3 regions of the Alteromonas sp. ABE4_545 genome follow, and region 3 is predicted to be linked to each of the others. Evidence: predicted binding sites of a transcription regulator. Region 3 holds the regulator's gene; each other region holds the start of a gene.
What was found. The regulator FNR, encoded in region 3, switches genes on or off when oxygen is low (the NO sensors DNR and NnrR bind a similar motif). The targets are predictions, from matches to a motif close to TTGATCTAGATCAA.
Positions count from the first base shown of each region.

Region 1: the regulator FNR is predicted to act here: its motif matches at 3,753-3,766, upstream of ACXAH6_RS03535 (cytochrome ubiquinol oxidase subunit I).
Region 2: the regulator FNR is predicted to act here: its motif matches at 4,088-4,101, upstream of clpB (ATP-dependent chaperone ClpB).

Region 1 is NZ_JBSWYY010000002.1:239,570-250,343, reverse strand. It holds gene ACXAH6_RS03565 (DMT family transporter) at 1-257, shown strand, start outside; gene ACXAH6_RS03560 (Crp/Fnr family transcriptional regulator) at 238-828, shown strand; gene map (type I methionyl aminopeptidase) at 825-1,601, opposite strand; gene ACXAH6_RS03550 (hypothetical protein) at 1,803-1,985, shown strand; gene ACXAH6_RS03545 (sulfite exporter TauE/SafE family protein) at 2,137-2,895, shown strand; gene ACXAH6_RS03540 (hypothetical protein) at 2,883-3,581, shown strand; gene ACXAH6_RS03535 (cytochrome ubiquinol oxidase subunit I) at 3,918-5,492, shown strand; gene cydB (cytochrome d ubiquinol oxidase subunit II) at 5,489-6,625, shown strand; gene cydX (cytochrome bd-I oxidase subunit CydX) at 6,634-6,741, shown strand; gene ACXAH6_RS03520 (ATP-binding cassette domain-containing protein) at 6,741-8,360, shown strand; gene ACXAH6_RS03515 (ATP-binding cassette domain-containing protein) at 8,357-9,859, shown strand; gene ACXAH6_RS03510 (hypothetical protein) at 10,054-10,774, shown strand, end outside.
Region 2 is NZ_JBSWYY010000048.1:1,256-12,029, forward strand. It holds gene ACXAH6_RS19925 (putative bifunctional diguanylate cyclase/phosphodiesterase) at 1-1,426, shown strand, start outside; gene ACXAH6_RS19930 (outer membrane protein assembly factor BamD) at 1,419-2,183, opposite strand; gene rluD (23S rRNA pseudouridine(1911/1915/1917) synthase RluD) at 2,362-3,342, shown strand; gene pgeF (peptidoglycan editing factor PgeF) at 3,348-4,064, shown strand; gene clpB (ATP-dependent chaperone ClpB) at 4,199-6,769, shown strand; gene prsT (XrtA/PEP-CTERM system TPR-repeat protein PrsT) at 6,834-9,629, opposite strand; gene xdp1 (exosortase-dependent surface protein XDP1) at 9,713-10,573, opposite strand.
Region 3 is NZ_JBSWYY010000022.1:12,201-22,974, reverse strand. It holds gene ccoN (cytochrome-c oxidase, cbb3-type subunit I) at 1-1,199, shown strand, start outside; gene ccoO (cytochrome-c oxidase, cbb3-type subunit II) at 1,211-1,816, shown strand; gene ACXAH6_RS16170 (cbb3-type cytochrome oxidase subunit 3) at 1,816-1,986, shown strand; gene ccoP (cytochrome-c oxidase, cbb3-type subunit III) at 1,991-2,944, shown strand; gene ACXAH6_RS16160 (FixH family protein) at 3,043-3,555, shown strand; gene ACXAH6_RS16155 (heavy metal translocating P-type ATPase) at 3,563-5,965, shown strand; gene ccoS (cbb3-type cytochrome oxidase assembly protein CcoS) at 5,962-6,156, shown strand; gene ACXAH6_RS16145 (sulfite exporter TauE/SafE family protein) at 6,153-6,821, shown strand; gene fnr (fumarate/nitrate reduction transcriptional regulator Fnr) at 6,849-7,589, shown strand; gene uspE (universal stress protein UspE) at 7,742-8,665, shown strand; gene ttcA (tRNA 2-thiocytidine(32) synthetase TtcA) at 8,751-9,695, shown strand; gene rssA (patatin-like phospholipase RssA) at 9,700-10,611, shown strand; gene ACXAH6_RS16120 (DUF2987 domain-containing protein) at 10,650-10,774, opposite strand, start outside.

The DNA.
Region 1 (10,774 bases), on a different contig from region 3:
TGAGTTTGTTTACTACCTTGTTGTCATTTGTGATCCAACAGAGGATCGTTAGCGAGTCTGGCGCTTCTCGTTTGCTTGCTTTCAGCTATACCATTCCGATTTGGGTGGCAGGTTATGTGGCGATTGAACAGATGGCTTGGCAAGTCTTGTCTGTTGGCTTTGTCGTTGGCACACTATTGGTATTAACGGCGCTTGTGATGATCGATGCGAGTGCTACGCCAAAAAGAGTGTCTCAGCATGGAACAGCAACTGCTTAAAGCAGAACTCACCGCTTTTTTCGACCGTTATCAGGCCGGAATTGATTGGTCGCGATTGGATGTGCCGTTCGATAAGCGGGTATTGGCAAAAGGCGACTGTGTATTTCGACAAGGCCAGCCAGCTAATCGTTTGTGCTTTTTGAACCGCGGCTTAGTGCGTTATTTCAGTGTGTCGGAGAAAGGCAAAGAATACACACAAACTCTGATTAAAGGCCCGCGAATGATTGGTTCTACCCGCGCGATGACGCAAAATGAACCCGCGCCGTTTACCATTGAAGCCCTTGAGCCATGTGAAGTGGTTACATGTGCATGGGCGCCGTTTTATCGCACCATGTGTCAGGATCTTGCGTTTATGCATGCATACGCACGCTTCCTCGAATCGATTTTTATCAATAAAGAATTAAAAGAGAGCAGTATGGCGACGCATACTGCAACTCGGCGTTATGTTGATTTTTGCGAAGCCTACCCTGAGTTGCGTGACACCTTACCCAAGCAACAAATTGCTGCTTACATTGGTATCACGCCGGTAGCGTTAAGCCGAATTCGAGCACAGCTTAAATTAGGCAATTAGGCCTGTTTTTCTTCTTCTCGTAGTGTCAGTACTTCCACACCCTCTGCGGTGACCAAAACCGTATGCTCCCATTGCGCCGATAATTTTTTATCGCGGGTAATCGCGGTCCAGCCATCGCGTTTGATTTTGGTTCGCGCTGAACCTTGATTGATCATTGGTTCAATGGTGAAGGTCATGCCTTCCCGAAGTACATCGCCTTGGCCTTTGCGTCCTGTGTGTAATACTTCAGGTGCTTCATGCATTTCCTGGCCTATGCCGTGCCCACAAAAATCTCGCACAACAGAAAACCCATTTTTTTCAGCATGAGCCTGAATCGCATAGCCCACATCACCCAGTGTAGCGCCGGGTTTCACTTGTTTGATACCCGCCCACATGGCTTCATAGGTGACATCAACCAACTTTTTGGCTATTGGGCTAACCGAGCCAATCATGTACATTTTGCTTGAATCTGAGATGTAGCCGTTTTTCTCTAGCGTGATATCTACGTTGATAATGTCGCCGTTTTTAAGCTTACGCGCTTCCGACGGCATACCGTGGCAAACGACTTCGTTAATCGATGTATTCAGGGCATACGGGTAACCATACTGCCCTTTGCTGGCAGGACGAGAAGCCAGATCTTGCGTGATATAGGCTTCTACAAAATCATTGATGCGCATAGTAGTAATACCCGGTTCAATGATGGCGTCTAATGCGGCAAATACTTGTGCGAGTAGTTGTCCTGCGTGGCGCATAGCTTGTTGGGCTTCTACCGATTTGATCACGACTTCAGTCATTAAATGCTACCTAAAAGAGGGCTGTTTGTTGCCCGAAAAAAATTGTTACAAAGCCAAACTGTAAAAATAGAGTTTGAGGTCCATAATACATTAACAGTAATGGCGACCTTTTATCACATTGTTGCTCAATTGATGAGTCATAAAAGGCCGCTGTGAGGATATCTACGATTAAATAGCGGGGTAATGGTCGTGCGAGTTTGGATGATTGTACTAGCACTTGTCATAGCACTTGCGTGTTATCTGATAGGTTTTGAAAAGGGCATCATGGCCGCTTTGGTTGTCGGCGCGCTCAGCGAAACCGTATTTTGGCTGGGTATTATGGGCCGAAGCCGCGCTCAACGTATTAAAGCTCGTGATGAGCGTAAGCAACAGCTAATGCAGTAATTTTTGTATAATGATTCAACGGTTACGTGCTGTTTATTATATTTTTACAGCGCGTACCTTGCGCTGTTTCAACCCCTCCCGTATTTTTTAATGCACCTTGTTGAACCGCTCGGGTGCATTGCCCACCGCGCTTGCGAATTTCGGACCTTGTATGGAATTTCTTTCCGCTGGAGAGTTGTCTACTAGTCTCATTGTGCTGTTAATTGTGACGGCAGGGCTGACGTCGATGATGACCGCTGCACTGGGCATTGGCGGTGGAATGCTTTTGTTGGTTGTCATGGCCTCTGTGTTGCCAATTGCAGCGTTAATACCGGTACATGGTTTGGTGCAATTGGGTTCTAATGGCAATCGGGCATTGATGACATCTAAACATATCGATGGCCAAATGTTTAAGCTATTCGCCTTAGGTACGTTATTAGGGGCCATTATCGCGTCGCTGGTTGTGGTGCAATTGCCTCTGACATTCATTCAAATTTCTATTGGTGCGTTCTTGCTGTACATGTTGTGGGGACCAAAGCCCAAAGCGAAAGAAATGTCACCTAAGGGCACATTTATGGCGGGAGCTTTTACCACATTCGTGTCTATGTTTGTCGGCGCGACAGGCCCGTTGGTTGCCACATTTGTGCATCGTAACAACTATTCAAAAATGACGTTGACGGCCACATTTGCGGCGTGCATGACCTTTCAGCATGGCCTGAAAGCCGTGGTGTTCTGGGGCATTGGTTTTGCGTTTTGGGCATGGTTACCATTGATCATCGCCATGATCGCAAGTGGCGCACTAGGCACCTACATTGGGCTTAAAGTGCTCAAGCGCATCCCGTCTGAACGGTTCAAATCAGGTTTTAAAATCATACTAAGTTTGTTGGCCGCAAGGCTATTAATAGAAGGTGTTTGGCATTGGTTAGGTTAGCGGTTGTTTTATTGTGTGTTTATCTTTCTCCTGCATGGGCCAAAGTGGTTATTAACGGCAGTGAATTACGCTATACAGGGCAAATTACCGAGGCGCAAAATCAGCGTGCGTTTGATTTGTATAACAGTGCAACGACAAAACCCACAGCACTTTATATTTCAAGCGGTGGTGGCCAAGTGATGGATGGCATGTCGCTGGGCGAGTTTGTGCAAAAGCAGCACCTAGATGTAATTGTGGACAGGTTTTGCTTTTCGTCCTGTGCGAATTATGTACTCATTTCAGGGCAGCAGATTTTCGTTGGTGAAAAAGCTACTATCGGCTGGCACGGTAACGCGGCGTCTGCGTATTGGCGCGATAGTGATATTGACGCCATGGTGAGACATTTAACTGGCGATGAACGTGAGGCCGAGTGGCTCAAGCTAAGAACTTACTACGACAACTTGATTGAGCGAGCTGAGGCCCGAGAAAAGGACTTTTATGCCGCTTTGGGTGTCTCTCCTGATATTATGACTATTGGTTTGTCAAAAGCCTTGATCGCGGTTGCTAAACAGCAAAAGGCCCGGGGATGGACTTACTCAGTCAAGGCTTTGGCTAAACTTGGTGTAGATATAAAAATGATGAACGATACGCCTTGGGAGCCTCAATCTCCTGCTTCCTTCCCCTTACTTGTCATCGGTGATATTTAATTTAAATTGTACTTTTATCTCTTGATTTGGCGCTCGATAACATGTTTTTAACATGTTGAATTGTATGAAGTATTTCCTGTTTTGTCGCAAGCTTAGAAGCTTGCGATAGATCAATAAATACGATAATTCAACGTTAACATGAGATGAGTTGCTCCCTAGTTGTTCTAAATCTTGATCTGGCACAAGTCTTCAAAAGCTGACTTCCTATATCCTCTATATAAGAAATTGCTAATGCATTTCGCAGCGACCACAACGCACCGAATTTTCGATACGCCAAACGCCTGCTGCAAAACTAAAAGCAAACAGATTTATTCTACTTAAACTAAGGAGCAATCCATGAGCGATACGTTAATAGAACTATCGCGGTGGCAATTTGCGTTAACCGCAATGTTTCACTTCATATTCGTCCCACTTACACTGGGAATGACTTTCCTTCTTGCGATCATGGAGTCGGTTTATGTCATGACCGGCAAAGAGATCTACAAACAAATGACTCAATTCTGGGGTAAATTGTTTGGGATCAACTTCGCAATCGGTGTGGCAACCGGCTTGACCATGGAGTTCCAATTCGGAATGAACTGGTCATATTACTCACACTATGTGGGTGATATTTTTGGTGCCCCTCTGGCAATTGAAGGCTTAATGGCTTTCTTCCTCGAGTCTACTTTTGTGGGTTTGTTCTTCTTCGGTTGGGACAAAATGTCAAAAGTGAAGCACTTGATGGCGACTTGGTTAGTCGCATTGGGCTCAAACTTCTCTGCGTTGTGGATTTTGATCGCCAACGGTTGGATGCAAAACCCCGTGGGTGCTGAGTTCAATGTTGAATCAATGCGTATGGAAATGACCAGCTTTGCTGATGTTATTTTCAACCCGGTAGCCCAGGTTAAATTCGTTCACACAGTATCAGCCGGTTACGTTACCGGTGCAATTTTCGTGTTAGCGATTTCTAGCTACTACCTGCTCAAACACAAACACATTGCCTTTGCTCGTCGCTCATTCGCGATTGCAGCTAGCTTTGGTTTAGCGGCAACACTTTCAGTGATCATCTTGGGTGACGAAAGTGGTTACGAAATGGGTGATGTGCAAAGAGTGAAACTCGCCGCTGTTGAAGCAGAGTATGAAACTCATCCAGCGCCAGCGCCTTTCACTGTCTTCGGCTTGCCTAATGACGAAGAAGAGAAAACCGAATACGCACTGCAAATTCCATGGTTGATGGGGATTATCGCGACGCGTTCTTTGGATGAAGAAGTCATCGGTATTAAAGACCTGAAAGACATTCATCGCGAACGTATTCTTTCTGGTCTGCAGGCGTATGAGCAACTTGATAAAGTACAAAATGGCATAGCAACAGACGCTGAGTTAGCAACGTTTGAACAAAACAAAGGTGACCTCGGCTACGCGATGTTATTACAACCATTTACAAAAGACATTACTCAACCTACACCCGAAGCACTGGAGAAAGCGGTTGATTACAGTATTCCGCCTGTTGCCCCTCTATTCTGGAGCTTCCGCTTGATGGTGGTATCTGGATTCTTGATGTTGGTCTTGTTTATCTGTGCGTTCTACTACAGCACACAACACAAAATCACCCAACCTCGTTGGTTGCTAAAATCTGCATTGTGGGCACTGCCACTGCCTTGGATTGCCTGTGAAGCAGGTTGGTTCGTGGCGGAATATGGTCGTCAGCCTTGGTCAATCGCTGAAGTGCTTCCGGTGCATGCGTCAGCCTCTAACCTAGCAGTCAGTGATATTGTGATCACACTCATCGCTTATACCCTGTTCTACGGTGTGATGTTTGTGATTAGTTTCTACTTGATGAAAAAATTCGCTAAAAAAGGCCCTGTACCACCTAAAGACGAAGTACAGGAAGATGATGCATTGGGTCTGGATATTAAAGGAGCAAACGCATGATCGATTATGAAGTATTACGCGTGATTTGGTGGGTACTGGTTGGTGTCCTTCTCATTGGCTTCGCTGTCACTGATGGCTTTGATTTGGGTGTGGGTGCGTTGTTAACCATTATTGGTAAAAACGACGATGAACGCCGAGTCATGATCAACACAATCGGCCCTCACTGGGATGGTAACCAAGTTTGGTTTATCACTGCTGGTGGTGCAATTTTCGCCGCATGGCCAATGATTTACGCCGCTGCATTTTCGGGTTTTTACCTTGCACTGGCATTAACCTTGATTGCCTTATGGATGCGTCCTATCGGCTTCGACTATCGTAGCAAATTGCCAGATAAAAAATGGCGTACGGGTTGGGACTGGGCATTGTTTGCCGGTGGTTTTGTGCCTTCGCTAATTTTTGGTGTGGCATTCGGTAACTTGTTATTGGGCGTTCCGTTTGAATTAGACAGCACGCTTAAATCAACTTACACAGGTTCTTTCTTTGGCTTGTTAACCCCCTTTGCTTTGCTAACTGGGCTAGTGTCTGTGGCGATGATTTTGAATCACGGCGCAACGTGGTTACAAATGAAGACCGACGGTTTCCTAGAAGTACGCGCTCGTGCGACATCTGTGATTCTTTCACTGGTTACTGCTGTGCTATTTATCTTAGCGGGTTTGTGGGTAGCATTCGGTTTAGACGGTTTCGTTATCACCTCAGCGGTAGATACAATGGCAACCTCTAATCCTCTACACAAAACCGTCGCCATTGAAGCCGGTGCATGGATGAACAACTATGGCAAATATCCTTGGATGGTGATCGCACCAGTTTTGGGTATTGTGGCTGCACTGGGCTGTGCCTTCTTCTCTAAAGTGGGCAAGCCAGGCTGGGCCTTTGTGTGCAGTTCATTGACTATCGCTGGCGTTATTTTAACTGCGGGTTTCAGCATGTTCCCGTTCTTAATGCCTAGTGTGACTTCTCCGGTATCTAGTTTGACCGTGTGGGATGCGACCTCAAGCGTCTTAACATTGAAAATTATGTTCGGCGTAGCCTGTGTATTCGTACCTATTGTTTTAGGCTATACCATTTACGGTTTCTACGTTATGCGCGGCCGCATTAAAAATAGCGACCTGAATCAATCTCACGCCATCTACTAGGAGGCAATATGTGGTATTTTACTTGGATTCTTGGAGTGTTACTGGCTTGTGCATTTGGGATTATTAATGCAATGTGGTTGGAAAGCACAGAAAACTTGGATCGTCCGGAAGAGTAGTGGAACAACCTCTATCTTTAGCTAAGTGGTTCGACCGTCAGGTCGCCAATCAGGGTGCTGCTTCACGTAGCACCCTGATGTTTTTTATTAGTCTTAAATTAATTCGTTTGAGTTTACTTGTTGGCGCTTATTGGTGGTTTGCTCAGGTATTTCAAGCATGGGTGGTAGAAGGTGAAGCCGCGCCTTTTAACACCATTGTGGTACTCACAATCCTTTTGTTCAGTGCTTGGTGTGTACAAGGCATCATAGACAACGGGGTATCGAGAGCGAAAATGCGATTGCAGCAGGCTCTGCAGCAGCGCTTAATCGCGACTTTTGAGCATCAACAGCACGCACTGATTCGACAACAAAGTAGTTTTTATTGGCAAAGTGTTTGGCTAAAACACATTCCAGCATTAGCCGATTGGCGTTATGACTATCAAGCTCAACAAATAGTTGCGGGCGTCGCACCGTTTCTCACTTTATTGGTTATCTTCCCTGTTAACAGCGTGATTGGCGCCAGTTTATTGTTCACTATGCCAGTCGTACCTTTGTTTATGATTATTGTGGGTAAAGGCGCGGCTAGTTTGCAGCGCAAACACTTTAATGCACTAACACGATTGGGTGGTATGTTTGTCGACCGTTTGGCGGCGCTGCCTATGCTAGCGAGCTTTCGGGCGCACGACAGAGAACAAACAAGACTGCACAATGCCAGTTTGAATCTAAACGAACGCACAATGAAAGTGGTGAGTGTGGCGTTTCTATCCAGCTCTGTTCTGGACTTTTTTTCTACCATCGCGGTGGCACTGATCGCGGTATTTATCGGTTTTAGTTTGCTGGGTGAATTTTCGCTTGGGCCTGAATTGGCGTTGAATACCGGGTTGTGGTTACTACTCACCGCACCGCTGCTGTTTTCAGAGCTAAAGGCGCTTGGTCAGTATTACCATCAAAAGGCACAAGCTGAGGTGGCAAGAGAAGATTTAGACACTTTATTCAACTTAGAAAGCGCGTGTCTGAAGCAGGTAGAAAATACAGTATTACTCAATAGCCCCATTACTGGTTTTTCGGTTGGTGATAGTTTGGTCACTGCTGAATCGTTACATATCAACAGTGGTGATTGTATTCGCCTTAATGGGCATTCTGGCAGCGGAAAAACACTTGTTCTTGAAGCGCTTGCTGGCCAGAGACCGAGTTCCCATCGGTTTCACCCACAACGAGAACGCATTGGGTTTTATACGCAGAGCCCCGTGGTATTGCCGGGCAGCGTAAGAGACAACCTCGCAATGGGGCAGTTATTAGATGATGCAATGTTAGTGTCTGCTCTTTGTTCGGTGGAGCTGGCAGCTTGGCTCGATGCCTTACCTCAAGGTCTTGATACCGAGATGGGGGAGCATCCTCCTCTATCTGGCGGGCAAGCACAGCGGCTGGCGTTGGCTAGGTTGTTGTTATCGGGGGCCGACATCTGGCTACTCGACGAACCAACGGCACACCTTACAGAGGAACAACATCACGCATTGTCGGCGTTAATAAAGCAATTAGGCGCGCAAAAAACCTTGCTTTGGGCATCGCATAAGCCTTTACCTGAAGCTTGGTTTAGTCAAATTTGGCTGGTTGAAAAGGGAGTCGTTACCTCACAATGAAGTCTCCATGGTTAGGTTTGTTGTTAGCTGTGATACATGGTGTGTGTGGATTAGCTATTTTAATTGTATCGTCGTGGTTTATTGCAGCATGTGCCGTGGCTTCGGTGAATTTCAACTACATGTTGCCGGCTGTCGTGATCCGCGGATTGGCATTGTTACGGATCGCCTCTGGTTACGCCCACATGTGGGTGGGTCATCATCATTTGCTTGGGTTAACCGCAAGGTTGAGAAACGCGCTGTTTTCTCGTCTTAAATTTACCGCCATTCCGCTGAGAGCCGAAGGGGTAGAAGCCCTGGCAACCCACACTGAATCTATTGCCGCTGTATGGGTTGGATGGGTAGCAATGCAAGCCAGCGCCATTGTGATGCTGCTGGTGAGTATTGTTGCTTTTATTGTGTTAGCCATTCCCTTTTCACTGCTTACTTTAGTGTTGGCCTTGGCGTGGTTAGCAGCGTTTTTGTGGGTAACCATAACGGGTTTGAACATCGCAATCGCGCAAGTGACGGAAGAGCGCCAATTTCGTCACTCGTCAGAACACTATTTTGCCAGTAGCAGTATTTGGCATTTAGATCAACGTTCATCACAAAACAAGGCCACGCCGTCGGCAAATTCAATGTGGGCTTTAACCCAACGGCAGCATTATCGAGGTTTACTTGCCTCTTGGTTGTTGCAGGGCGTAGCGTGGGGCTTGCTTATCGTAATACTGTGTATGAACAACGGGCTTGTAAAGGGTGAACCTTTGCTGTTGGTTGTTCCTATGATGCTGCTAAGTGCAAGTGATTGGTTAGGCCGTTCACTAACCGTACAAACCGCCTTGAATCGTGCGTACCAAGGCAAGCGGGCGTTGGCTCAATTAGATACTACCCCTATCTCCCCGTTGGAAAAACACCCAGTAAAACACACCTTGAGTTTAGTTAACTTTCATCCGCAATTTAGCCCATCAGGTGAGATATCTTGTTGTTTTCAAAAGCACACCCTTACTCTGATTAAAGGCAGTAGTGGGTCGGGTAAAAGCCAGTTGCTTAAAGCGGTGGCGGGCTTGACCTCGGCCACAGGCATGCGCATGGTCGATGACGAAGTGTTGGCACCTGGTTTGGTTGACGGGTGGCTGTATATTTCGCAACAGCCTGAAGTTTTGCAAGCAACCCTACGCGATAATTTAAAAGTGTCGGCACCTGATGCCAGTGACGAGACACTACTGGATGCTTTGCGCCAAGTTGGGCTGGATTCATTGGAGGAGTTAGGCGAATGGCTTGGTGTAGGGGGGCGCAGTTTATCGGGTGGTGAGCGCAAACGACTCGCGATCGCGAGAGCGCTGTTGCATCAAGCTGCTGTTTGGCTAGTGGATGAACCTTTTGAAGGGCTGGACGAAAACGCGGCTGAAAATATGGCGCAACTACTCAATAAATACAGCCATGGCCGTATTGTGATCGTGGCTTCTCACGTATTCCCGACGGCTCTGGTTCCCCAAAATATGATCGACCTAGATGGAGAGTAAAGCAGTAAGTCCCTGTAAATAATAGTGTTATCCTTTTGTTGAGTGTCAGTTTTTTTTACATGTTGCAAGTCTGTTGAAAATGATTATCATTAATTAGTTGATTCATAAGTGGTATCTAATATGGCTTAACTTTTGCTTTACATTCGTCAATTAGAAGTACGTGCTTGTGCATTGGTATCAGAGAAGAATTCTACATGTTTAAAAAGTTTATATTGTCATTCGCTATTCTGTTTTCAGTACTGTCGACAAATGCGAATGCGTTACTCATTACGCTCGATTTCACATCCCTTAATTCGTCTGATTTGTGGGGTAATGAAACAGACGATTTTAACGTGGCGAGTTATTTTGACACATCGCAAACTCAAGATTTAATCGATGCGATTGTGGCCGCGGTTGAAAACGATTTCTACAGTACGGCATACAGTTTTATCGCCTCTAATCAACAACTCGATATTGACTTTATGGTTGCTACCATAGGAACCGATGTGTCGAGCATAGACAGTGACAATTACGCGATTCAAATTGGTAGTGTGACCAGCTACGGCAGTAGCAGCTACAATGGTACGTTGGGCTTAGCTTGTGATTCGTGTGTTGTGAGTCAGACCGTATTAGCAGGAAGCGTAGTTGGCTCAGTGTTTAGTAACAATATTTTAAGTGGTTTGTATTCCGTTACCGTAGATGGCTGGGATTTTGAAGAGATTGTGAATGCGATTGCAGGCACTTTATCGCACGAAATTGCCCATACACTTGGCTTAGACCACCCCACCGGCACAGCGACAAACCCCGGCGAATCGGCTTATGGCTTGATGGCGACTGGTGCGTCTCCTACTTCGATGCCAAATGGTGAACGCCTACTCGACCGTGCATTCAGTGACACAAATATGCAGACCTTGGTTGATAATTTGGGTTTGAGAA
Region 2 (10,774 bases), on a different contig from region 3:
CGCTTGGTTATCTGTTGTGCCTGTAGAGAATACCCATGGTAAGGTCATTAATTATACCTGTACGTTAACAGACATCTCCGATGTCACTGAAATGCGCGAAGCGTTGCGCTTTCAGGCAAATCACGACGCGTTAACGCATTTACCCAATCGTCGCTTACTTCAACAGCAACTGCGAGAGGCAATGAGCCTTTCCTCAGAAACTGATAAGTTAGGTTTGTTGTTAATCGACTTAGACAGCTTTAAGAATGTCAACGACAGCTACGGTCATGTTGTCGGAGACCTCGTGTTGCAAAAAGTGGCTGTGAGATTACAAGAAGTCGTTGGTCAATTGGGAACTGTTTATCGCTTAGGCGGCGACGAGTTTTCCATTTTTATTCCCAAATGTGACAGTCAAGAATTCTTACAAAAACTGGCTAGTCGAGCGCGAGAAGCGGTGTCATCAGTGATGTCAATTGGGAATGGCGATCGTGTTCACATTGATTGTTGTTGTGGTATCAGTTTATTCCCCGACTTTGCATTAACCACAGAAACCCTCTATCAACAAGCCGATACCGCTTTGTACTGGGCGAAAGGTATTCGTGCGGGCAGTATTGAGTTTTATCAAGCCTCAATGACACAAACTCGAAAGCGTAAGTTGATGTTAGAAACTCAGCTTCGCGAGGCCATAGCGCGAGGGGAAATACAGCCTTATTTTCAGCCAAAAGTGCGCTTGAGTGATAATCACCTTGTTGGTGTTGAAGTATTGGCGAGATGGATAAAGCCCGATGGCGAAATTATTCCGCCGAATGAGTTTATTCCTCTGGCTGAAGAAACGGGGTTAATTGATCAAATTGGGCGTACGATGCTGCGGAAAAGCTGTGAAGCCGGTGTAATGTGGCTCAAAGAGCGTGGCGAGCCATTGTCTATAGCGGTTAATGTGTCACCAATACAGCTGCGCTTTTCAGATCTGTCGGGTTGGCTAGAGCAGGTGTTGCGTTATACCGGTTTCCCCGCTGAACATTTGGAAATAGAAATTACCGAGACTGGCTTGGTCACACAAGAGCAGCGGGTGATCCCTTTATTGAATGCCATTAATGAACTTGGGATCAATATAGCATTAGACGATTTTGGTACTGGGTACTCGTCACTGGCTTATTTACATCAAATGCCTATTTCAGTGATCAAGATTGACCGTAGCTTTGTACGAGATTTGCTGGGAAGTGAAACCGCTGTCAACGTTACTAATACGATTGTGCGAATGGGGCAAGAGCTTGGATGCGAATTGGTAGCAGAAGGTGTAGAAACACAAGAACAAAGGCTGTGTTTACAACAAATGGGATGTCATTTGTTTCAGGGCTATTTATATAGTCGACCGTTATCTAAGGCTGAGTTTGAAGCCAAATATATACGGTCGACATCGAATACTAACAGCCAGACAGTTAGTTAATAAACTCACTGTCTGGGAAGTTTAAGCGCAACGTTTTCATGGCATTGCCTTTTAGCTCATCGAGTTTCAACTGGCTATAACATTCCACCATAATTTCCAATGCGGTTTGTACCTCGTTGGAGTCAGGGTAGTTTTCAACGATATAACGCCCACGATTAGCCGCCGCAACATAAGCCTCACGACGCATATAATAACGCGCAATTGCAACTTCATATCGGGCTAAACGATCTTTAATAAACAACATCCGCTTACGCGCATCTGCCGCGTATTTGCTGTTTGGGAATTGTTCAATAAGATTGCGGAAATCGTCGAACGCTTGACGTGTTTTCGCTGGATCTCGGTCAGCGCGGTCGATGTTAACCAATTCTTGGAACAAGTTGGTATCTGATTCCATATTCGTCAAACCACGCATATAGATAGCGTAATCGATATCTGAATGGTTAGGGTTCAAACGAACAAACCGATCAATTGTCGCTAAGGCTTGGTCTGGTTTACCCGACTTGTAATACGCGTAAATAAGGTCCAATTGCACCTGATGAGATAAAGGGCCAAAGGGAAAGCGAGAATCAAGCGTGCTCAGCGCACTGGCGGCCGCAGAGAAATTGCCGTTTTCGAGGCTTTGTTGGGCTTTTTCATAGAGTTGTTGAGCGCCCAAATTTGCATTGATTACCTGCTCTTGCGGGTCAGAAGAACTGCATCCGCTAAGTGATACTATGACGCCAAACACTACTGGCACCCACAGACGATTGCTTTTCATATAATGTAAATTCCTGATAATCCAGTGAATTGCGAGCTATTTGGCAACGTGGCCTAAGTTAATCCAGCCATTCTAACGTACTCGAAAGGTAAAAACACATAGAAAAGTGACAACAATTCCCCAGTCAGTAAACAAAGCTTGTTATAATAGGGGTTTGTAGTAGTCATCCTAGGGTGTTATGTCGACGTTGGAAACACAGGTTAATTTGTCAGCAGTTGCTGAAGCTCATCATTTCGGTCAGAGGTTAGATCAGGTTTTAGCTGATTTGTTCCCTGAATATTCACGTTCTCGTTTAAAAGAATGGATATTAGCAGGTAATGTTTCGCTAAATGGTGAGGTGTGCCAAATACCTAGACAAAAGATGCTGGGTGATGAAGAAGTGGCTGTCAGTGCAAAAATAGAACAGCAAGTAACGAGTCAGCCGCAAGAAATTGCATTGGATATTGTTTACGAAGATGACGATATTCTTGTTATTAATAAGCCAGCCGATTTAGTTGTGCACCCTGGTGCAGGCAACCAAGACGGTACGGTGTTAAACGCATTGTTGAGTCATGTGCCGGGGATTGATAACGTGCCGCGTGCAGGTATTGTGCATCGTCTAGACAAAGACACAACAGGGTTAATGGTGGTAGCGAAAACGCTGCCAGCCCAAACGCATCTTGTTGATCAACTACAAACTCGCACCATGAGCCGTGAATATGAAGCAGTGTGTATTGGTACTATGGTGGCGGGTGGTATTGTTGATGCGCCTATTGGGCGGCATGCTACTAAGCGTACTCACATGGCGGTACGAGAGTTTGGTAAACCTGCGGTAACCCACTATCGTGTTATCGAAAAGTTTAGAGCCCATACTCATGTACGATTAAAACTAGAAACAGGAAGAACACACCAAATTCGTGTGCATATGTCTTACATCAAACACCCGCTGGTGGGCGACCAAAATTACGGTGGCCGTGCCAAGCTTCACAAAGGGGCTTCCCCCGAATGTGTTGATGCATTACGTGGCTTTAAACGTCAGGCTTTGCACGCAGCTCAGTTGTCTTTATTTCATCCAACCACAGAAGAGTGGATGACATGGAAAGCACCACTGCCTCAAGATATGGTGGATTTGCTCAGTGTTATCAAAGAAGACTCTAAACAGTTTGAAGATGATTATTAAGTAGTATGTGGTACACACCCGATTGGCCTGCTCCCAGTAACATTGTTGCTTTCCAAACAACGCGTGATGGAGGCCAAAGTCATGGGCGCTACGACAGCTTTAACGTGGGATTGCACGTTGACGATAATCCTACTGATGTCGAAGCTAATCGGGCTGCGTTACCTTTTTCAGAACGCATTACTTGGTTGAATCAAATACACAGTGATTTGTGTGTTGAGTTGCCTCAATCTCAAGCTGTGTCGGCAGATGCGGCTATTAGCCGTTCAAGCCAGCATTTTTGTGCCGTGATGACGGCAGATTGTGTGCCTGTATTGTTAACCAATAAAGCGGGCACTGAAGTGGCCGCGATTCACGCTGGATGGCAAGGGCTTGTGAAAGGCGTTATTGCTAATACTCTTGCTCGTTTAGCGAGTGACGTTAACGAAACTTTAGCGTGGATAGGCCCTTGTATTTCACAACAGGCTTATGAAGTAGGCGATGACGTAGCAAGCCAGTTGGCTTCATTTGAATCTTGCATTGTTCCCGCTTCGTCGCCGAATAAGTATCTTGTTGACCTTCCAGCTATTGCTAAGAAACAGCTGCAAGCATTGGGGGTACCCCATGTTTTTGGAGGTCGCGAATGTACGTATCAAAAAGCGGATAAGTACTTTTCTCATCGACGGGCTCAACACCAGGGCGCTGTACCTACGGGCAGAATGGTTTCGGTTATCGGAATTAAATAGCGCGTAGCAGCGAGATAAATCTGCTGATATAGATCAAAAATCTCCTTGTATTTTCTTTCAACAACTTGAATCAAATAAAATCCGTACCCATAAATTAGCCAATAGATAGATTATTGCAGCTAACGAGGGTAGTCATGCGATTAGATAGATTTACCAGCAAGTTCCAGATCGCAATCTCTGATGCACAGTCTTTGGCATTGGGGCGCGATCACCAATATATAGAACCGGTTCATTTAATGACGGCTTTGCTCAATCAGCAAGGGGGATCTGTTCGCCCTGTTTTTGACCAAGCAGGCATTAATGTGAACGGACTGCGTTCAGCACTTGCAGAGGCCGTAGACAAGTTGCCTCGCCTCTCAGGCATTGGTGGCGATGTTCAGTTAGGTAAAGACACGGTTGTACTTTTAAACCTGTGCGACAAAATTGCCCAGCAGCGTAAAGACGACTACATCACGTCTGAAATCTTTGTTCTCGCTGCGTTGCAGGACAAAGGAAAGCTGGGTGAGATTCTCAAGAGTTTGAATGTCACTAGCGACAAAATTGAGCAAGCAATTGACACCATGCGTGGCGGTCAGAAAGTGACCGACCCCAATGCTGAAGATGTGCGTCAAGCGTTGGAAAAATTTACTACTGATTTAACCGAGCGAGCAGAGCAGGGAAAATTAGACCCAGTAATTGGTCGTGATGACGAAATTCGCCGCACGGTACAAGTGCTCCAACGCCGGACCAAAAACAACCCAGTATTAATTGGTGAGCCTGGTGTGGGTAAGACGGCCATCGTTGAAGGCTTGGCCCAGCGTATCATCAATGGTGAAGTGCCTGAAGGTTTGAAAAATAAACGCGTGTTGTCATTAGACATGGGCGCACTGGTTGCCGGTGCGAAATACCGCGGTGAGTTTGAAGAACGCTTAAAAGCCGTTTTAAATGAATTGGCCAAAGAAGAAGGCCGCGTCATTCTCTTTATTGATGAGTTGCACACTATGGTGGGCGCGGGTAAAGGCGACGGAGCTATGGATGCGGGCAATATGCTTAAACCTGCATTGGCTCGCGGTGAGCTACATTGTGTGGGGGCAACCACACTGGATGAATATCGCCAATATATCGAGAAAGATGCCGCACTTGAGCGTCGTTTTCAAAAGGTCTTGGTCGATGAGCCAAGTGTCGAAGATACCATCGCTATTTTACGTGGGTTGAAAGAGCGGTATGAGCTTCATCACTCGGTGGATATTACTGACCCAGCGATTGTTGCTGCAGCGACCTTGTCGCATCGATATATCAGTGATCGTCAGTTACCAGATAAAGCCATCGATTTGATTGACGAAGCGGCTTCAAGTATCCGTTTGCAGATTGATTCTAAGCCAGAAGATATGGATCGCTTAGAGCGCCGTATTATTCAGCTTAAATTAGAAGAACAAGCGCTTGCAAAAGAGACGGATGATGCCAGTCATAAGCGTTTAGAGATGATTGAGCTAGAGCGAGAGCAAGCGGAAAACAAGTTCTCTGATTTAGAAGCCATTTGGCTTGAAGAAAAAGAAGCCATGCAAGGCACCCAGTCTATAAAGTCTGAGTTGGAGCAGGCAAAGTTGGACTTAGAGATCGCCCGTCGAGCGTCTGATTTAAATCGCATGTCGGAGTTGCAATATGGTCGAATTCCAGAGTTGGAGCTTCGATTAGAAAAGGCGGCAGAAAACGAAACCTGTGAAACCCAGTTGTTGAAAAACAAGGTAACGGATAACGAAATTGCCGATGTGCTCTCGCGTTGGACAGGTATTCCAGTAGCGAAGATGCTCGAAGGTGAGCGAGAAAAACTCCTGCGTATGGAAGAGGTGTTACACAAGCGCGTTGTTGGTCAACAAGAAGCAGTTACGGCTGTATCTAATGCTATTCGTCGATCTCGTGCAGGATTAGCTGATCCTAATCGCCCAATTGGCTCATTCCTGTTCTTAGGGCCAACTGGGGTAGGGAAGACCGAGCTTTGTAAGTCTTTGGCTGGCTTTATGTTCGACACCGAAGATGCCATGGTGCGCATTGATATGTCTGAGTTTATGGAAAAACACTCGGTTGCTCGACTCGTAGGTGCACCTCCCGGTTATGTTGGTTATGAGGAAGGCGGTTATTTAACAGAGGCGGTGCGTAGAAAACCTTATTCGGTGATCTTGCTTGATGAAGTTGAAAAGGCACACCCTGACGTATTTAATATTCTATTACAGGTATTAGATGATGGGCGACTTACCGATGGACAGGGGCGCACGGTAGATTTTAAAAATACCGTGGTGATCATGACGTCAAATCTGGGCTCAGATATCATCCAAGATAAGCATCAGGAAAATCAGTACGACGAAATGAAGTCGATGGTGATGTCGGTGGTAGGCCAGCATTTCCGTCCTGAGTTCATTAACCGCGTCGACGATATTGTGGTGTTCCATCCATTGGGAAGAGAGCAGATCAAGTCGATTGCTAAAATTCAATTACTGTCTTTGCGTCAGCGATTAGCGGATAAGGGATATAAATTGGAATTGTCAGGCTTGGCCATGGATAAACTGGCCGATGCTGGGTTCGACCCTGTGTTTGGTGCGAGACCACTGAAACGCGCGATACAAACACAAATCGAAAACCCATTAGCGCATAAGCTTTTATCTGGAGAACTTATGCCTGAAGCGACGATACGAGTTGATGTAGAGAATGATCTGCTAATTATTCAATAAAGCAAAATACCAAGCCCGCTTTACGTTAAAAACTAATGTAAAGCGGGCTTTTTTATATAGATGATTATAAGGTTTCAAGCAATGCGCGAGCTTTTTCTCGATAGTAAAAAGGTCGTTGCATATTTACTGCGGTAGTGAGGGTTTTCTTGGCTTCATCCTTGCGATCCAACTTCACCAATGTGTAGCCTATATGATAAAGCACGGTAGGATTGTCAGCGTCAGTGGCATTAGCGCGTCGCAACATAGCCAAGCCTGCTTGATAATCGCCTTTTTCGGTTAAAACCCAGCCGTAGGTATCCAGTACCGACGTGCTATTGCCCGCTAGTTTGAAAGCTTCTTGTACGTACGCCAGACTTTTATCTAAATCTACCTCCATGTACAAAAGGGCGAGTTTTTCGTATATCTCGGCTTTGTCTTGTACTGTCGGGTCGAGGAGTAACTCATCATAGAGTGCGCGGGCTTTTTGGTTATCTTGCTTCACATAATAGAACAGCGCTAACAAGCGTTTTGCCGTGAGTGGCGACTCGTTCTTTTCAATGATGCTCAACGCTCTACTTTCAAATGTAGCTTCTCCGTAGCCGTTAATCGCATGGTCTTGTAACAAAATCAGTGCTCGATTAAAGCGGTTATCTAATGCAACCGATTGATCAAAGTGAGCAACGGCTTGGTCGAATTGACCTTCTGCATCAGCCAGTAACCCTCTAACAAACCAGTAGTTTGCATTTTGTTCTTGCCCTTCAGCAATGGAATTTAATAGGGTTTTGGCCGGAACTGGCTGGTCGTTTTCGAGCAGCATCTTGGCCTTTTCAAGCTTTAATTGTACGTTGTTAGGTGCTAGCGCCAGTGCTTTATCTAACGTAGCAAGCGCAGCATTGGGTTTATTCAATCGGGCTTCTATTTGACTCAAGCGCAATAAACCAACCGGAGATTCTGCTACCACGTGTTGAATAATATCAACAACCTCTTGGGCTTCCGACAGTTTCCCTTGAGTAATATAAATGTCGACTTTGGTCATTAAATAGTTAGGGTTGTCGAAGTCATCTCTTAGCAAACGATTAAGGTGGTATATGGCTGTTTCCAAATCGTTATTAGCTAGTGCCCGCTGCAACATACGTTGGCGAGCTCGTTGGTTCTGTGGATCTAGCGTGAGAATGGTGTTGTAGATGTCGAGTGCTTCTTCATCTTCACCGAGAGCGGTCAAGTTGTCTGCTTTCAGTAGCATTGAGTCTTGATGCTTGTCGGCTATCTCCAACAACCGGTTGAGTATATTGTTTGAACGGGTGTAGTTTCCTGTGCGCGTTTCAATCATTGCCAGATTGAATTTGGCTGCGAACAAGTCGGGGTTAATTGCTAACGCAGCGTCTACCGCCTCTCGTGCTTCGTCATAACGCCGCATTTTTATCAAGATACCTGCCTTTAAATTAATAAACTCAGGCTCTTCTGGATACAGCGCTAATAACTTGGTCGCGCTGTCTAATGCGGTACTGAATTGCTGTGCGTTGAGCTTGACCAAGGTGTAAGTTAATAAAAACTCTGGAACCATTTGGTTTGCATCGTAACTGGCATCGAGTATCTGATTGGCTTCTTCTAACTTTCCTCGGGCGGACAAGAGTTTGACATTAAATAGACTCAATCGGCTATTGTTGGGATAGAGGCGGTTTAAGCGAAATGCGAGCGATTCTGCCTTAAATGTCTTTCCGTCTTTGAGAAATAACTCGCCTAGCATAAGGGCAGAGTTGATATTCTCAAGTAACTGCTCTTGATGGTCTTCTAACAAAGCCAAAGCTTGTTTGGCTTTTTGGCTGCTCATATACGCACGTGCCAATAACATCACGGCTTGCATATCATTCGGGCGCTTAGCCACATATTGCGCAAGAGACAATGTGGCCTGTTCCATGTTACCCTTGAAGAATTCAGACAAGCCTTTGATGTATTGTAAGACAGGTTGCGCAGCTATATCTTCTGGCGTGATCGCTGAAATAATCTCATCGAGTTTATTAAGCTGTTCATTGTCGATACGGCTTTGATAATTGCGACTGTCTAGCCAGTTGTTGAGAAGAATGACCAGCGGGTCATTGGGTGTTTGCTCAATAATCTTATCAATAAGAGATTGAGCCTTCTCGAAATCATTGGTTTCTACATACAGATCTAATAGGCGGCGTAATGTTTGAGGGTCCGATGGGTTTAGTGTAATTGATTGGTTATAGAATTGCTCTGCACGTTCTATTTCACCATTTACACGGGCAAGTTGCCCCTTTTGCCTAAGCATTAACGGGTTGTTGGGGTTAATGCTCTCAGATTGCTTAATATAGTTGGCTGCCTCATCGCGTTTGTTTTCGAATAAAGCGATAGAGGTTAAACCATCAATAGAGCGAACGTGATTAGGATTTATTTTTAACGAATCTTGGTAGGCTTGCTTTGCGCATTGATAGTCATTCGATCTAACACAGGCACTGGCTCTAATTTGTAGCCATTTTATTTTTGAATCGCCAGATAACCGCTCACTTTCGTCAAACTCAATAATGTCGTGGTATTTATTGAGAAATAGCCAAGTATTCCCCAATGGCTCTGCAATTAATTCTATATCGGCACCTTGATCAAGGGCTTCTAGAAATTCTAGCTCTGCAGCAATCAAGTACCCGTTAATGAGGAGCAGCTTCCCCATTAATATCTTTGATGCCAAGTTGTCTGGGTCTTGCTTCAGGCTATTTTTAAGGTGAATGAAAGACTCGTTGTAGTTCTTTTCATTATAGGCTTGGAGCGCTCGCTCAAAATCTTCACTGGAATCAGCATAAGAGGGCGTAGACAGTAAACTCACCGAAATGAATCCACTAAAAATTAACTGTCGGAGTTTCACCATTTTACTACCTGAAAACAAAAGTCCATTATGTAAAAAAGGTGGCATAAGCCACCTTTTTCATATTAACAGGTTTACTATAGAATTTAATCTTGTTTCTTTCTACGTAAAGCGACCAAACTTCCTACCAATAAAATGGCTAATGAACCAGGTTCGTTAACAGGCGTTGGATTGTCTCCACTTGCCGGTGGAGTGGTTCCGTCGACAGAATCAAAACCAATTGTCGCAATCTTGAATGCGTCATTGTATTTAGACGCACCAGCAACTTCGCCAAATACTGTATTATAAGCGCCAACTAACCAGTATTGCGCAGGCTCTGACAAGTCAGTGAACGTGGAGGTATACACATCATCACACTCTTCTACGTCGAATGAACCTTTATAGCTGTCATCTACCATTGAAGACACTGAAGCCCACGTGAGTGTAGATGGGATATTATTAAAATCAGTAATACCGACTACAGACACTTGGGTGTCGTTTTCATCGCCTAACCAACTAAATGTAGCACCGGTTAAAGACACTGCTTCTGAAAACGACAACAACACGTAATCGTAATCTTCTGTACAGTTGTATCTGCTACATGCTAGGTAGTTATCAATAGCGTGATTATCGTAACTGTGATTGTTCGATAAACCGTAACCATCACCGTATTGAGATAGCGCGCCCTGCATTTCAAGCGTATCGTTATCTCCTGTATCCGACCAGGTAGTAATTTGAACAGTGATGCCATCGATATTCACAAAGCTATTTGCATCACCGAAGCCGTAGTCCACACCGTCTTCTGATAGATCGTATGTGTACTCAGCACTAAACGTATCGCAGGTCTCGGTGTCATAATTTGAACCACCGCTACCACACTTATGGCTGTAACTCGTCGCGTGAGCACTATTGAGCGCACTTATAGCAATAAAGCTAATGAGCGCCAACATACCTACGTTAACTTTCATTTATACAGTCCTTCAACAACTACTACTAATTCAACATGGTGTTAAGCACTATGCGTGCCAACTCTTAAAACACTTTGCTGTGCAGTGACTTACAATTTGAAGTAATTTAGATTTCATCAAAATGTAAAGAAAGCTGACGTTTGTTTTTGTTGTTATCAAAGTGCTTACACGCGTTAATATATCCTATATTATCACACCTAA
Region 3 (10,774 bases):
CATACTACATTGTTCAGCGCACCTGTCAGGTACGACTATTTAGCGACAAACTGGCAACGTTTACCTTTTGGGGATGGCAGGCAATTATTGTTGCTGCTGTCGTAACCCTTCCTTTTGGTATCACGTCTAGCAAAGAATACGCTGAACTTGAATGGCCTATCGATATCCTGATCGCCTTGGTATGGATTGCTTACATCATCAACTTCTTTGGTACCTTGGTCATCCGCCGCGTTTCACACATCTATGTGGCTAACTGGTTCCTCGGTGCCTTTATGCTTACGGTTGCAGTACTGCATATCGGCAATAGCATGGCAATACCGGTTTCTTTCACTAAGTCTTATTCACTCTACGCCGGTGCCGTAGATGCCATGATGCAGTGGTGGTATGGGCACAATGCGGTTGGTTTTTTCCTAACCGCTGGTTTCTTAGGAATGATGTATTATTTTGTTCCTAAGCAAGCGGGCCGCCCTGTTTACTCCTATCGCCTTTCGGTTGTTCACTTCTGGGCATTGATTTCACTTTATATTTGGGCTGGTCCTCACCATTTACACTACACAGCCCTGCCAGACTGGACTCAGTCTTTGGGCATGGTGATGTCGCTTATTTTGTTTGTGCCTTCTTGGGGCGGCATGATTAACGGGATTATGACCTTGTCTGGTGCTTGGCATAAGTTGCGCACCGACCCTGTTCTTCGGTTCTTGATTGTATCGTTGTCTTTCTATGGTATGTCTACCTTCGAAGGCCCAATGATGGCAATTAAAACGGTTAACGCACTGTCACATTACACCGACTGGACCATTGGTCACGTGCATTCTGGCGCACTCGGTTGGGTTGCAATGGTGTCAATTGGGTCTTTGTATCACCTGATCCCTGTCCTGTTTGGGCAACGCGCCATGTACAGTACTAAGCTCGTTAATGTGCACTTCTGGCTAGCCACTATCGGCGTAGTGTTATACATAGTTGCAATGTGGATGTCTGGCGTACTGCAAGGCATGATGTGGCGCGCAGTTAACGCAGACGGCACGCTCACCTATAGCTTTGTAGAAGCACTACAGGCTTCTAAACCGTATTACGTAATGCGCTTTATCGGTGGGTGTTTTGTTGTAGCAGGCATGTTTGTGATGGCGTACAACACATGGAAAACAGTACGTGCTCCTAAAGACAGCATCGCCATTCAACCTGAACCACAAGCAGCATAAGGAGTCGTTCGGTGAATAATCCACATGAGTTAATTGAAAAGAACGTCGGCCTGCTTACCATTTTAATCTTGGTGGCGATAAGCTTTGGTGCAATGGTGCAAATAGCGCCGTTAATGTTTCAACAGCAAACGATGGAGCCGGTAAAAGGCTTGCGCCCTTACACTGCGTTAGAGTTAGAAGGGCGTGATATTTATATTCGGGAAGGCTGCGTGGGCTGTCACTCTCAAATGATTCGTCCCTTCCGCGCTGAAACAGAGCGTTACGGCCATTACAGTGTTGCCGGTGAATCAGTATGGGAACATCCGTTCCTGTGGGGTTCAAAACGCACAGGCCCTGATCTAGCCCGTGTAGGTGGGCGATACAGTGATGAGTGGCATCGTGTTCATCTTATCAATCCGCGAAACGTAGTACCTGAGTCAAACATGCCTGGTTTCCCTTGGTTAGCAGAAAACCAGCTTACTGGCGATGACACCGCGAAGAAAATGTCAGTTTTTCGCGATTTTGGCGTGCCTTACACCGATGAAGATATCGAAGGGGCACAAGCGGCAGTTAAGGGTAAAACAGAAATGGAAGCCCTTATTGCTTACCTTCAATCACTAGGGACGCATTTAAAATAATGGACCAAGGTATTGTAGGCAGCATTTTCACTGTCATCGTCTTTGTTTCTTTTATCGGTATTGTTTTTTGGGCCTTCAGTGGCCGCAATAAACAAAAGTTTGAAGAGGCCGCTAACCTGCCCTTCGCCGATGAAGAAAAAGTAGAATCAAAAGATAAGCAGGAGTCTTGAACTCATGAGCATGTTTTGGACAATTTGGATCACTGTGATCACTTTAGGCAGTATCATTGGCTGCTATTTCTTGTTGCGTTGGTGTTTGGCCAACCACACCGGAGTGCCGGAAGGCGAATCAATGGGCCATGAATTTGATGGCATCGAGGAACTCAACAACCCACTTCCTCGTTGGTGGACGATTTTATTCTACGTTGTAATCGTCTGGGGTTTTATCTACCTTGCTCTGTTCCCTGGGCTTGGTAGCTACCAGGGCATACTAGGTTGGAAGAGTTCAAACCAAGGCGTATTATCACTGGAAGAGTCTGCACAAGCGCGTATTGATGCAAAAGAGCAAGGAATGATTGTGAAATACGACCGTGAATTAGACTTTGCGGCCGAAAAATACGACCCAATCTTTGCTGAATACGCAAAAGTACCAGTCGAAGAACTCGCGAATAACGAAGAAGCCGTACAAGTAGGCCAGCGTTTGTTTATTCAAAATTGTGCCCAATGTCACGGCTCAGATGCGCGAGGCCAAAACGGCGGCTTCCCTAACCTCACAGACGACGATTGGTTATACGGCGGCTCTGGTGCCAAAATTAAAGAAACCCTCACACTTGGACGCCAAGCCGCAATGCCCGCATGGATTGCCGCAATGGGTGAACAAGGCATCAAAGAAACCGTAGCGTATGTATTAAGTTTAAGTGGGCGCGAAGGGGTTGACCAAAGTTTAGCTGAAGCAGGCAAAGCTCGGTTTATGGTATGTGCAGCCTGTCATGGTATGGACGGAAAAGGCAACCAGATGTTGGGAGCGCCTAATCTAACAGACAACATTTGGTTGTACGGTGCTAGCGAACGCGCCGTCACCGAAACACTCACCTATGGTAGAAATGGCGTGATGCCTTCATTCAAAAAGACCTTGGGCGACGACAAGATACACGTAGTCGCAACATACGTGTACAGCTTGTCTCATTAACGCCGTTTAATAATGGTTAAAAGCCTCGTTTTTACGGGGCTTTTTTGTGTAAAATCAATAATAAGCCCTACCTTTCTGTTAAGGTAGCTAGTCTGAAAATGATGAGTATTCCTGCTATGGGTAATATTGACGCTTCTACACCTTGGTACAAACAATTTTGGCCGTGGTTTCTTATCGCCGTACCGTTCGCCACATTAATTATGGGCTACGTGCTTTTTTACCTTGCCACACACACTGAACACAGTTTGGTCGTTGATGACTACTACAAAGAAGGCAAGGCGATCAACATGAGTATCGACCGGATAGAAGAAGCGAAAAGACGCAATATTCAAACCTCACTGACTATCGATAATGGCGCTATTGCATTGCAATTTGACTCCGGCGTGCCAAAAGACGGTACCGCGATGAAATTGAGTTTTTATCATGTCACCCTGAAATCACGAGACGTAGAAGTGTTATTGTCCCGCGATGCCAAGGGGATTTATCGCGCTTTCACCGAAGCCGATTTGAGCGGTAAATGGTTAATTACCCTTACCCCTTTCGACGAGGCGTGGAAAATTCAAAAAAATCAAACATTGCCCTATTCCGGCCCATTTGCGTTAGTTCCCTAGCCCGTTTATGACCAAAGATTTTGCCAACGCCTGTTATCATTGTGGGCTTCCCTGTGAAGACGATTCACCGTTTTTTACAGAAATACTGGGCGCCCCTCGACAGTTGTGTTGTCCAGGGTGTCAGGCCGTTGCCGAGTCAATTGTTGCCAACGGGCTTGAAGACTATTACCAATTCCGCACATCACCCGCAGCCAAAGGCGATGACGAACTCGATAAAACACTGGCGACATTAGCGCTTTATGACGAACCTGCACTACAGGAAGAGTTTGTTTATGAACAAGGCTCACACGCCCAAATACAACTGACTTTAGAAGGCATAACCTGCGCCGCCTGTGGGTGGCTGATAGAAAAACAGCTCGCAAAAGTGCGAGGTATTGTTCAGGTTTCGGTGAATGTTGCCCAGCGGCGCGCCGCCGTCACGTGGGAAAAATCACAAGTCACACTGAGCCAAATTCTCAACCAGTTAAAAAAAATTGGTTACGACGCTCAGCCCTTTCAGCCCGATCAACATGAAGCGTCATTTCAGAACGAACACCAACATTTGCTTAAAAAACTCGGTTTAGCTGGCTTGATGACCATGCAAGTCATGATGTTAATGGCTGGTTTGTACTTCGACCTCTTTGGCAATATTGCACCTGAAACCAAAGATTACTTTTTCTGGGTTGCACTGGTACTCACGACACCCGTTGTTTTTTATTCAGGCAGTCAGTTTTATTTGGGTGCATTAAAAGCCTTGCAAGCGAAAACGGTCAATATGGATGTGCCCATTACTATTGCGATATTTGCCACTTATTTTGCAGGTATTAAAGCAACCCTATTACACGCAAATGACGTTTACTTTGAATCGATTTGTATGTTTATCTTTTTGTTACTATTGAGCCGGTTTCTTGAGCATCGTGCACGGCATAAGGCAACGGAAATATCTGCAAATTTAACGCATTACGTTCCTGTTTCAGCCCTGCGTATCGGTGATGACGGCCAATTAACACCGTGCTTAGCTAAACAATTGCGCGAAGGTGACATTGTTGTGGTTAAGCCAGGTGAAACCATTCCTGTCGACGGTGTCATAGAAGAAGGTGAAGCTCTGGTTGACGAATCAATGTTAACTGGCGAATTCGCTCCGGTGAATAAAAGCAAACACGCGAAGGTTTACGGAGGCACAATAAATCAAACAAATACCTTAACTGTAAAAGTCACCGCAACGCTCAAACATGCATTGGTCAGCCAGATCTTGCGCTTACAAACATTGGCAATGGCTGAAAAGCCCCGTATTGCTCAGCTGGCAGATACATTTTCACGGTATTTTGTGTTGGCAGTTTTGTTGATCGCGTTTGGGTCATTTGGGTTTTGGTGGGCCCTCGGCAACGACCATGCATTTTGGATTATGATTGCCGTATTAGTAGCAACATGCCCTTGTGCCTTGGGGCTAGCCACACCCACTGCATTGATTTGTGCAATGGCAAAGCTCAACAAAAAAGGCGTGTTAATCAAAAATGCCCAAGCATTAGAAACGTTAACACGTGTTAATATCATCGCGTTGGATAAAACAGGTACGTTAACCGAAGGAAAGTTTGTCATTGCACAGCAATGGATAGCCGATGACACTTATTCACACAGCGATATATTATCCATAGCAGCGAACTTAGAGAGTCGCTCAGAACACCCCATTGCTCGCGCGTTTACTGGCGCAGACTTCCCTGTGTTAAACCTGTCTCATTTTAACGTGACCGCCGGCGGAGGTATTGGGGCAACATGGCAAGGTAAACACTGGCAAATCGGTTCGCGCACTTACACTAAAGCAACTAACCATGAGCAATTTCCGCTCGCTAACGTGTTCCTCACCTGTAATGAGCAACTTGTAGCAGCATTCGATGTAAGAGATGTGATCAAGCCAGAAACTAAAACATTGTTGTCGCGATTAAGCCATTATCGGCTGCTACTATTAAGTGGCGATGCCAAGGCCCAAGTCGCCCATGTGGCGGATCAGTTGTCACTGCAAGACTTTGAATTTGAACAAAAGCCCGAAGACAAATATACACATATTCAGGCATTACAAGCTAAAGGCCGCCGTATTCTGATGATGGGAGACGGTATTAATGACGCGCCAGTAATGGCCGCTGCCGATGTGTCTATCGCGGTAGGTAACGCTACTGATGTCGCCAAAAATGCCGCCGATATCGTGCTACTTAATCCACAATTAACCCTGGTTGCCGAGTTACTCAGCATTGCTAAGCAAACGAAGCAGAAGATCCGACAAAATATTCTGTGGGCAGTAGGTTATAACGTGATAATTTTGCCCTTTGCGATATTGGGTATTCTCACGCCTTGGATGGCGGTAATTGGCATGTCGTTGAGTAGTATCATTGTGGTATACAACTCTGCGCGATTGCTAAAACAGGAGTCAACATGAGCATTATTTATGTGCTGATCCCATTGGCGATTATTATTGTTGCCATTGCTATTGGGGTATTTTTTTGGGCCGTTAAGTCTGAGCAATTCGAAGACTTAGAGCGTCAGGGATACAGTATTTTGTTTGATGATGATCTTCCTCCTGAAGAGAAAAAGCTCGCCCAAGAACGTCAAAAGCTCAACAATAAATGAATGACCTTCACTTTTTCGCGGCCTTGTTAGTCGGTATGGCAGGCGGCGTACACTGTTTGGGAATGTGTGGCGGCATTGTGGTGGCTATGTCTGCGGCTGTTCCCAAACAAAGGTCAACGTTGCCTTATGCGCTCGCCTACAATGCAGGACGCATTGTCAGCTATACCCTCGCCGGTGCGTTAACCGGTTTACTCGGACAAATGGCGAGTACATCGCATATTTTTGCATTGCCTGTTTTAAGCGTGGTAAGCGGCACCATGCTAGTCTTAATGGGTGCCTATTTGGGGCAATGGTTTATGGGCTTACGCCGATTGGAGCAGATCGGTGCTTTGCTGTGGCAGCGAATACACCCTTTTTCCAAACGCTTTGTTCCCTTTAAAACCCCACTGTATGCCTTTCCCTATGGGTTTATTTGGGGTTGGTTGCCTTGTGGTTTAGTGTACTCAAGTTTAACCTGGAGCCTTGCATCTGGTAGTATGCTTAATGGTGCTGTAACGATGTTGGCGTTTGGTTTAGGGACACTGCCTAGCCTACTCTTAATGCATGTTGGCGCACATTCACTCTCTCGTTGGTATAAGCATAAAATTACTCGCAGACTCATCGCGCTTGTTCTGATAAACTACGGCTTATACTTGATTTATTTGGCGATCAATAGTATCAACTAAGGTCTCCAAAGGACTATAAAGATTGTTATGGCTAAGAATACCGAATTTTCTATTCACTGTCAGAGCTGTAGTTTCAGCCACCTCTGTCTACCTGTGTCGTTAAACAAAACCGAAATTGAGTCGCTCGATGATATTATCGAACGTAAAAAGCCATTACATAAAAACGACAAACTAGTGGAAGCCGGTGACAAATTTACCTCTCTTTACGCAGTGAGAGCGGGTTCCTTTAAATCATTCGTAAGTGATGCCGATGGTGAAGAGCAAATCATCGGGTTCCATTTCCCCGGCGATATTATTGGCTTTGATGCCTTGCGAGAAAACGCCCACCAGAGCTTTACCCAAGCGTTAGAGACCGCGATGGTGTGCGAATTACCTTACGAAACCCTAGACAAAATGTCGGTACAATTCCCTAAGTTGCGACATCAGATCATGAGCTTTATGAGTGCAGAAATTAAACATGACCACGATTTAATGATGCTACTTAACAAGCGTACCGCCGAAGAACGCTTAATTTATTTTCTCGCCCACTTATCCAAGCGGTTTGAAGAGCGCGGTTTTTCGTCAAAACAATTTAATTTGAGTATGACGCGCAACGAGATTGGCAATTACCTAGGGCTGACGGTAGAAACCATTTCTCGCTTGCTGACTCGCTTTCAAAAAGAAGGCATTATCAAGGTTGAAGGTAAACTGATCACAATTCTCGATTTTGATGCAATGGATGACAAACTCCACAGCATGGATATTCCAACCACCAGCATTCCTTGCTAAGCCTCTAAGGCCCGTATCATAAGCACATTAAACTCCGAATTTAATGTGCTTTAAATCCCCTATTCGCTTGATCTAGAACAACTAGTTTATTTAGTAATCCGCTTAAAAACGCCTACACTTACATTACGTAAACGAACTGTTTGGTGTTTGATATGATTAACTATAACGCGCTACTTGTCGTCATCGACCCAGATTCCGATTCCCAGCCCGCGCTCTCTCGCGCACTAGAGTTATCTGAAAAAACCAATGCGTCCATAACAGCGTTTATGACCGTATATGACTTTTCGTACGATATGACAACCATGTTGTCGATTGAAGAACGTGAAGCAATGCGTGCAGCCGTTGTTGCCGACAGAAAATCATGGCTCAATAGTTATCTGCAAAGCCAAACTAGCGCGAAAATAGAGGTAGTTGTTGAATGGAACAACCGACCTTACGAAGCAATTATTAAAGCTGCGCTACAACATGAAAGCGATGTTGTAGTTAAAGCAACCAAGGCTCACGACGACTTTAAATCGGTGATATTTACACCAACCGATTGGCATTTACTACGCAAATGCCCTGTTCCTGTATTACTGGTTAACGAACATGATTGGCCAGACAATGGCAACATTATCGCTGCGGTAAACGTCGGCACGGAAGACCGAGAGCACGCCCAGCTAAACGACAAGATTACGGTGATCGCCAAAGATTATGCCGAGTTACTAAGTGGCCACGTGCACTTGGTTAATAGCTACCCAGGCACTCCACTCAACATAGCAATAGAAGTACCGGAATTTGACCCCGTGAGCTACAATGACTCGGTGAAAAATCACCATTTAGAAGAGATGGAACTGCATGCGAAACGTTATTCGCTCCCGTTAGATCAATGTCATGTTCGCGAAGGGTTACCCGAAAAAGTAGTGCCACTAGTCGCTGAGACAATCGATGCTGAATTAGTAATTATCGGTACCGTAGGCCGTGTGGGGCTATCTGCTGCACTCATCGGCAATACTGCTGAGCATGTTATCGATTCGTTGAATTGTGATGTATTGGCAATCAAGCCCGACGGATTTGTGTCGCCGATTCAGGGCTAATTTGGCGTGGTGCATGTTATTAGTGAAACCCATGGTGATTTTCAGATATAATGCCGGCCTTTTATAGGCAAGCCCGATATCTATTATGAGTCACCAGGTCAATACCTCGGCAACTGACGCCAGTGCCGCATCACAAAGTAAACAAAAATACAGCTTCAATAAGCTCCAAAAACGTCTTCGTCGTAACGTAGGTAAAGCCATCGAAGATTTCGGCATGATTGAAGATCAAGACAAAGTGATGGTGTGTTTGTCTGGTGGTAAAGACAGTTATACCATGCTGGATATCTTGTTGTTTTTACGCAAAATTGCCCCCATTCATTTTGATATTGTTGCGGTTAACCTCGACCAAAAGCAGCCTGGCTTTCCCGAACACATTCTGCCGGAATATTTAGCTTCTTTGGGCATTGAATACAAAATTGTCGAAGAAGACACCTACTCTATCGTTAAAGACAAAATCCCAGAAGGGAAAACCACGTGTTCTCTGTGCTCTCGCTTACGTCGTGGCATACTCTATCGCACGGCCACTGAACTAGGCGCAACCAAAATTGCCTTGGGCCATCATCGTGACGACATGCTAGAGACCTTATTCTTAAATATGTTCCATGGTGGCAAGCTAAAATCTATGCCGCCTAAACTAGTGAGCGATGATGGCAAGCACATTGTCATTCGTCCATTAGCCTATTGCGCAGAAAAAGACATCGAAAAGTATTCTGCCATCAGTGATTTTCCGATCATTCCTTGTAACCTATGCGGCTCACAAGAAAACCTACAACGCCAAAACATTAAGCATATGCTTCAAGACTGGCATCGCCGTTTCCCTGGGCGTATCGAGTCTATGTTTAGAGCAATACAAAACGTTGCGCCTTCCCATTTGGCCGACAGTAAGTTATTCGACTTTAAAGCAGTACAACGCAGTGATACGCCAGTCGAAGATGGTGATATTGGTTTCGACGCACCAGATCTTGCACCCGAGATAAAAACCGTAGACACTGAGGACTCTATTGAGATCATCAACTTAACGGATAAGTAACGGTATGAAGATCGGTATTGCGCTAGGCTCTGGCGCTTCTCGTGGATGGGCGCATATTGGCATCATTGAAGCGTTAGAAGAATTAGGCATACAAATTGACGTTGTAGCGGGCTGTTCCATTGGCGCATATGTCGGCGCTGCCTATGCGTCTGGCAAATTACCAGAGTTAAAAGAATGGGCCTGTTCACTTACCGAGTGGCAAGTTTTATCTTTGATGGGTGTGGGAATTCGAAGAGGCGGCTTAGCCAGTGGCCAGAAAGTATTCGATAAACTCAAAGATGAGTTTTGCGCACCGACCTTTGAAGAAATGCAAAAGCCCTTTTCCTGTGTCGCGACCGATTTATACACGGGCCGTGAGGTGGTATTCAACAAGGGCGAAGTGGGCACTTCAATACAAGCGTCTTGCGCCATACCAGCATTATTCTCGCCTATCGCCCATGGCGACAGGTGGTTGGTTGACGGTGCCGTGGTTAACCCTGTGCCGGTAAATTTATGCCGTCAGCTGGGGGCAGATTTTGTGATCGCCATTAATCTCAACGCTGATTCACGCCCTATTCGACTGGCGAAACAAGCCGTAGAGCACGAAGAAACCAACGAAAAGGCCGAGCACTTTCTCAAGCGAGGACAAGATGTTGTACGTCAATGGTTTACGCCAGAAGACAAATCGGAAAAGCGCCAAGCTCCCGGCATTTTGAGTGTGATGAGTAATTCGCTCGAAATTCTTCAAGCACGGGTTACGCGCTCAAGGTTGGCAGGTGAGCCACCCGATCTTCTATTTGAACCGCAGCTTACCGACGTGGGTTTGATGGAGTTTCATCGCGCTGAAGAAATGTGCAAAACGGGTAAAGAAACGGTTGAACGATTAGCCAAACAAATTGAATACCAATTACTTTATGAAAGAGAGCCAGCAGAATAAGCTGGCTTTTTATTGCGTGACTTACGCACACACCTTCACTACTTTTCTACGACTGCCGTGATGCGAAAGGGAGTCTCGGGTAACGACAACGCTTGCCCCGTAGCCAGCCAGTCGTCTGTTAGCGATAAAACACCGTCTTCAATACGCAAATTATCAGTAAGTG